Linked DNA regions of Azotobacter salinestris. The protein of the gene in region 1 interacts with the protein of each later gene in a pairwise test. Links are inferred from orthologs where the notes say so. Each region holds a gene or a part of one and is shown in the gene's direction. Other genes may lie near its edges.

Region 1 (3,181 bases):
CCAGCAGCCGGACGCCGCGCCCATGGGCGCGACGGACCACCTCGGCGGGGCTCAGGGCTCCGTCGGAAGCGGTACTGTGGCAGTGCAGATCGACCTTCATGGCGCTGGCTTTCGCGGCTGTCGAGGTTTGTTATTATGCCGTCACATCCCGCGTCTGGCTGCCACAGTGAAACAATTCATCGATTTCATTCCGCTGATTCTCTTTTTCATCGTCTACAAGCTGGAACCCCGCATCGTCGAACTGGCCGGCCAGAGCTTCACCTTCGGCGGCATCTTCAGCGCCACTGCGGTCCTGATCCTCGCCTCGCTGCTGGTCTACGGCGCGCTGTTCCTGATCCAGCGCCGGCTGGAAAAGGGCCAGTGGATCACCCTGCTCGCCTGCCTGGTGTTCGGTGGCATGACCCTGACCTTCCACAGCGAAACCTTTCTCAAGTGGAAGGCGCCGGTGGTCAACTGGCTGTTCGCCCTGGGCTTCGCCGCCAGCCAATTCATCGGCGACCGCCCGTTGATCCAGCGCATCCTGGGCCACGCGGTCAGTCTGCCGGCGCCGCTGTGGACGCGCCTGAACCTCGCCTGGGTGGCGTTCTTCGTGTTCAGCGGCTGCGCCAACCTGTTCGTCGCCTTCACCTTCCACGAATTCTGGGTCGACTTCAAAGTGTTCGGCAGCCTGGGCATGACCGTCCTGTTCCTGGTCGGCCAGGGAGTCTTCCTCGCCCGTCACATGCACGAACACGGCACCGACCCCGCCGCCAAACCCAAGGACTGACATGCTCTACGCCATCATCGCCACCGACGCGGAAAACTCCCTGGACAAGCGCCTGGCCACCCGTCCTGCGCACCTTGCCCGCCTGCAGCAACTGAAGCAGGAAGGCCGCCTGGTACTGGCCGGACCGCACCCGGCCGTGGACAGTCCCGACCCCGGCCCGGCCGGCTTCAGCGGCAGCCTGGTGGTCGCCGAATTCGATTCCCTGGAGGCCGCCCGCAGCTGGGCCGAGGCCGATCCCTACTGCGCCGCCGGCGTGTATGCCGACGTCAAGGTCAAACCCTTCAACAAGGTCCTGCCCTGATCCGGCGCCATCATGAGCGAACTGCTGCTGATCGACGACGACTGTGAGCTGTGCGAGCTGCTGGCCAGTTGGCTGGCCCAGGAAGGCTTCCAGGTGCGTGCCTGCCATGATGGCCATGCCGCCCGCACCGCCCTCGTCGAGAAGACCCCGGATGCCGTGGTGCTGGACGTGATGCTGCCCGACGGCTCCGGTCTCGAGCTGCTCAAGCAGCTGCGCGGCGACTACCCGGATCTGCCGGTGCTGATGCTCTCCGCCCGTGGCGAGCCGCTGGACCGCATCCTCGGCCTGGAACTCGGCGCGGACGACTACCTGGCCAAGCCCTGCGATCCACGCGAGCTGACTGCCCGTCTGCGTGCCGTGCTGCGCCGCAGCCAGCCGCCGGCCTCCTCCAGCCAGCTGGAGCTGGGCGATCTGTGCTTCAGCACGGCACGCGGCGTGGTCGGCATCGGCGGGCACGAGATCGCCCTCACCGCTTCCGAGAGCCGCCTGCTCGAAGCCCTGCTGCGCCAACCCGGCGAACCGCTGGACAAGCAGACCCTGGCGCAACTGGCGCTCGGCCGCAAATTGACTCTCTACGACCGCAGCCTGGACATGCATGTCAGCAACCTGCGCAAGAAGCTCGGCCCGCATCCCGACGGCAGCCCGCGCATCCTCGCCCTGCGCAGCAGGGGCTACTACTACAGCGCCTGAAGGCACCTTTACCCAGCCTTTACCCTCGCCTGACCTCATCTGACCGTTCATTCCCTAGACTGAACTCGTCCGGCACACAGCCGATTCCGTACCGAGGAGACACATCATGCGCAAGACCCTTTCCATGCTGCTGCTCGCCGCTGCCCTGCCTGTCGCCGCGATTGCCGGAGACATGGGCCATCCCGGCGACATGAGTCACGGCTATCATCACAAGGAACGCAACGGCATGGCAGGGATGATGATGGGCCCGGCACACGGGCTCCAACTGACCGACGAACAGCGCAAGACAATGCGCCAGGTCTACCAGGAAGCTGCCAAGGAGAAGCGCGAGATCAACCAGCGCTACCTCGACAAGCTGTCCGAGGCCGACAAGGAAGCGATGAGGAACGAACTGCGGGCCAGCCGTGAAAAGGCCGAGAAGACCTTCCGCGACCAGCTGACGCCGGAGCAGCAGAAGGCCTTCGACGAGCGCAAGGCCGAGCAGGAGAAGCGCCGCGCCGAGTGGGAAGAGTTCCGCAAGTGGAAGGCCGAGAAGGAAGGCCGGCAGCAGTAAGTCCGTCCCGCCGGACCGCCTCCGGGCGGTCCGGCGCTCCCGTCCAGTGGCCTGTGCAGTTGGTTGACTCAAGTTCGGATGACCGGGCACCGGAATTGACCGAGCGAGCCGTGCGGACAGGCCACCAGCACCGAGCCCCTTATGCATTCACTCTTCTGGCGAATCCTCGCGGCATTCTGGCTGGCTTTGGTGCTGGTCGCCGGCCTGTCCATGCTGCTCGGCCGGGCGCTGAACAACGATGCCTGGATCATCGCCCGCCACCCCGGCATGCAGGATCTCGCCACCCGCTGGACCGAGCGCTATGAGTCCCAGGGCGCCCTGGCCGCGCAGCCCCTGCTGGACGAGAACCGCAACCAGTACCGCGTCGTCGTCCAGGTGCTCGACGAAACCGGTCGTCATCTCTCCAGCCGCGACCTGTCCCGGCAACATCGACCGCCGCCCCCTCCCGAGCCCGGCAATCGCCCGCACCTGCCGCGCTTTCCCTGGCGCCAGCTGAGCCAGGAATACACCAGTCCGAAGACCGGGCAGACTTATCTCTTCATCTACCGGACACCCCATGAGGAGCTACAGGCCTGGCGCCATGACAGCCTGCTCTGGCCGCTCAGCGCCCTGCTCATCGCCCTGGTGGTGCTGACCCTGTTCAGCCTGCTGCTGACCGTTTCGATCACCCGCCCCCTGAACCGCCTGCGCCGCGCCGTGCACGACCTCGGACAGACCAGCTACCAGCAGAACAGCCTGGCGCGCCTGGCCAACCGACGCGACGAACTGGGCGTGCTGGCGCGCGACTTCAACCGCATGGGTGCGCGTCTGCAGAGCCTGATCGGCAGCCAGCGTCAACTGCTGCGCGACGTTTCCCACGAACTGCGCTCGC
Region 2 (3,285 bases), 2.0 Mb from region 1 along the record:
GCGCGCCCTGCCGGAGCTCCCCAAGGCGGCCGGCTAGTCAGCGCGACGGCCGCTACACTGGAGGAGAACCGCCGTCGCCGACGGCCTGCCTGCGGAGTCTCCCATGGCCTTCACCCAAGCGCTGGTTGCCGAACTGGAAATCCTCGCCCTCTTCAACCTGGGCAATGTTCAGGAAGAAGGCATCAAGGTCCATCACGATGCCGCCCCGGAGGTCGTGGCCGCCGCCCGCCGGCTGCACGACAAGGGCCTGATCAGCCGGCCCGACGGCGGCTACCTGACCAGCCTGGGTCTGGATGCCGCCGAACAGGCGCAGAGCCTGCTGACCATACTGTCCGGCCCGCGCTGACGGTCCGCGGCTCAGAGCTTGGGGAACGCCAGTTCCTCGCCGGTCTGCTCGAGGGTGACGCGGGCGAGCAACTCGCCCAGGGAGTCGCCACTGGCATCGCAGATCCAGCGATCGCGGGCCTCGTCGTAGTCGAAGTGGAAACCGCCGGAGCGTGCCGCCAGCCACAGCTGGCGCAGGGGCTCCTGGCGGCTGAGGATGAGCTGACTGCCGTTCTCGAAGCGGACGGACAGGACACCTGCGGAATTCTCCAGATCGACGTCCAGATCGCTGTCTTCGAAAATGTCCTCGACACCCTGCTGCAGGTCGTCGATCAGCGCGTGAAAGCGGGCTTCGGTAAGGCTCATGCTGGCTCCTGGTCAGAACGATGACGCTCAAGGCTGGCAACGATAGCCGATTCGCGCGCCGGCGGGGATGGCGCTGCCCTGCAGGGCCCGTCCGACGCGGCCCTCGCGCATAGGCAAGGCGCCGGGGGGCCGGTATACTGCGGCGCACTCGATGCGTTCACAAGGATTTCCGTCATGAAGCGCCTGCTGCTTCCGCTCCTCGCGCTGGCCGTGCTCGCCGCGCCCCTGGCCGGCTGTGGCCAGAAGGGCCCGCTCTACCTTCCTGACGACAAGAAAGCCGGCCACCGCAAAGACCGTTTCGAATTCTAAGAGCCTGCCCGGCCGCCGCAGCGCGTCCGGACAGCTTCTTCCCAGGAGGCCCCCATGGAACCCTTCATCTACCGCGACGGCACGCTGTTCGCGGAAGGCGTGGCGTTGTCCGCCATCGCCGCACGCTTCGGTACCCCCACCTACGTCTACTCCCGCGCCCATATCGAGGAGCGCTACCGCGCCTATGCCGACGCCCTGGCCGGCATGCCGCACCTGGTCTGCTTCGCGGTCAAGGCCAACTCCAACCTCGCCGTGCTGAACCTCCTGGCGCGCCTCGGCGCCGGCTTCGACATCGTCTCCCGCGGCGAACTGGAGCGCGTGCTGGCCGCCGGCGGCAATCCGGCCAGGGTGGTGTTCTCCGGGGTCGGCAAGACCCGCGAGGACATGCGCCGTGCCCTGGAGGTCGGCGTGCACTGTTTCAACGTCGAGTCCGAGGTGGAACTGGAGCGCCTGCAGGAAGTCGCCGCCGAGCTCGGCGTGAAGGCCCCGGTGTCGCTGCGCGTCAATCCGGACGTGGACGCCCAGACTCATCCCTATATTTCCACCGGCCTCAAGGAAAACAAATTCGGCATCGACATCGAGCAGGCCGAGGAGGTCTACGCCCGCGCCGCCGAGCTGCCCAACCTGGAAGTGCTCGGCGTCGACTGCCATATCGGCTCGCAGCTGACCACCCTCTCGCCCTTCCTCGACGCCCTGGACCGCCTGCTGCTGCTGATCGACCGCCTGGCCGCGCGCGGCATCGTCATCCGTCATCTGGATCTCGGCGGCGGCCTTGGCGTGCGCTACCACGACGAGCAGCCGCCTGCGCCCGGCGACTACATCGCCGCCGTGCGCGAGCGCCTTGCCGGCCGCGCCCTGGCCCTGGTGTTCGAGCCCGGCCGCTCGATCGTCGCCAACGCCGGCGTGCTGCTGACCCGCGTGGAATACCTCAAGCACACCGAGCACAAGGACTTCGCGGTGATCGACGCGGCGATGAACGACCTGATCCGCCCGGCCCTCTACCAGGCCTGGATGGACGTGGTGCCGGTCACTCCCCACGGTGGCGAAGTCTGCAGCTACGACCTGGTCGGACCAATCTGCGAGACCGGCGACTTCCTCGCCAAGGACCGCGAGATGGCCCTGGTCGAGGGCGACCTGCTGGCCGTGCGCTCGGCCGGCGCCTACGGCTTCGTCATGAGCTCCAACTACAACACCCGCGGCCGTGCCGCCGAGGTGCTGGTGGACGGCGAGCAGATGCACCTGGTTCGCCGCCGCGAAACCATCGAGGAACTCTACGCCGGCGAAAGCCTGCTGCCCAATTGACACGGAGGCAGGCATGCTGCTGCGTTTCACCAAGATGCATGGCCTCGGCAACGACTTCATGGTCCTCGACCTGGTCAGCCAGCACGCGCACATCCAGCCCAAGCACGCCAAGCAGTGGGGCGACCGCCATACCGGCATCGGCTTCGACCAGCTGCTGATCGTCGAGCCGCCGAGCCGGCCGGATGTGGATTTCCGCTACCGCATCTTCAATGCCGACGGCTCGGAGGTGGAGCAGTGCGGCAACGGCGCGCGCTGCTTCGCCCGCTTCGTGCTCGACAAGCGTCTGACAGTCAAGAAGCGCATCCGCGTGGAGACCAAGAGCGGCATCATCGAACTGGACATCCGTCCGGACGGCCAGGTCTGCGTCGACATGGGCCCACCGCGCCTGGAGCCGAAGGATATCCCCTTCCAGGCGGAGAGCGCCGCCCTCAACTACCAGGTCGAAGTCGACGGCCGCGTGGTCGAACTCGCGGCACTGTCCATGGGCAATCCGCATGCGGTGCTGAGGGTGGAAAACGTCGAAAGCGCACCGGTACACGAGTTGGGGCCTAAACTGGAGCATCATCCGCGCTTTCCGCAGCGGGTCAATGTGGGGTTCCTCCAGATCGTCGACCGCCAGCACGCCAGACTGCGCGTCTGGGAACGTGGCGCCGGCGAAACCCAGGCCTGCGGCACCGGAGCCTGCGCGGCGGCGGTGGCGGCGATCCGTCAGGGGTGGATGGACTCGCCGGTGCTGGTCGATCTGCCGGGCGGCAGGCTGTCCATCGCCTGGGCAGGCCCGGGCCAGTCAGTCATGATGACCGGTCCTGCGATGCGGGTATACGAAGGCCAGGTACGTCTATGAGGATGTAGCAAAAATGAGTGAGCCGCTCCAAGAGCCCGTCGATGCCGCAGCCGTTGCGGAGTTCCTGCGTCGGAATCCGCAGTTCTTCCTGGGACGGGAAGAGCTGCTCGCGGAAATGAAGATCCCCCATCCGAGCGGTG

What was found.
Region 2: the proteins of GCU53_RS05860 (region 1) and lysA interact in binary tests that used the Escherichia coli proteins (3 or more experiments, as listed by UniProt). The link is inferred for Azotobacter salinestris from one-to-one orthologs.

What each region holds. Positions count from the first base shown.
Region 1 is NZ_CP045302.1:1,257,297-1,260,477, forward strand. The notes cover bases 51-2,918. They hold GCU53_RS05860 (response regulator transcription factor), read left to right. Parts: upstream 51-1,079; coding sequence 1,080-1,757; downstream 1,758-2,918. Other genes in these bases: GCU53_RS05845 (PHP domain-containing protein), read right to left, coding at 51-100; GCU53_RS05850 (septation protein A), read left to right, coding at 167-766; GCU53_RS05855 (YciI family protein), read left to right, coding at 768-1,067; GCU53_RS05865 (Spy/CpxP family protein refolding chaperone), read left to right, coding at 1,864-2,310; GCU53_RS05870 (sensor histidine kinase), read left to right, coding at 2,452-2,918. Outside these bases: more of GCU53_RS05845, read right to left, coding at 1-50; more of GCU53_RS05870, read left to right, coding at 2,919-3,181. UniProt on the Escherichia coli protein: Response regulator member of the two-component regulatory system CpxA/CpxR which responds to envelope stress response by activating expression of downstream genes including cpxP, degP, dsbA and ppiA.
Region 2 is NZ_CP045302.1:3,229,322-3,232,606, reverse strand. What follows is about bases 206-3,177. They hold lysA (diaminopimelate decarboxylase), read left to right. Parts: upstream 206-1,053; coding sequence 1,054-2,301; downstream 2,302-3,177. Other genes in these bases: GCU53_RS14940 (DUF484 family protein), read left to right, coding at 3,159-3,177; dapF (diaminopimelate epimerase), read left to right, coding at 2,315-3,145; lptM (LPS translocon maturation chaperone LptM), read left to right, coding at 865-999; cyaY (iron donor protein CyaY), read right to left, coding at 358-690; GCU53_RS14965 (TIGR02647 family protein), read left to right, coding at 206-346. Outside these bases: GCU53_RS26175 (hypothetical protein), read left to right, coding at 1-37; more of GCU53_RS14965, read left to right, coding at 104-205; more of GCU53_RS14940, read left to right, coding at 3,178-3,285. UniProt on the Escherichia coli protein: Specifically catalyzes the decarboxylation of meso-diaminopimelate (meso-DAP) to L-lysine. Is not active against the DD- or LL-isomers of diaminopimelate.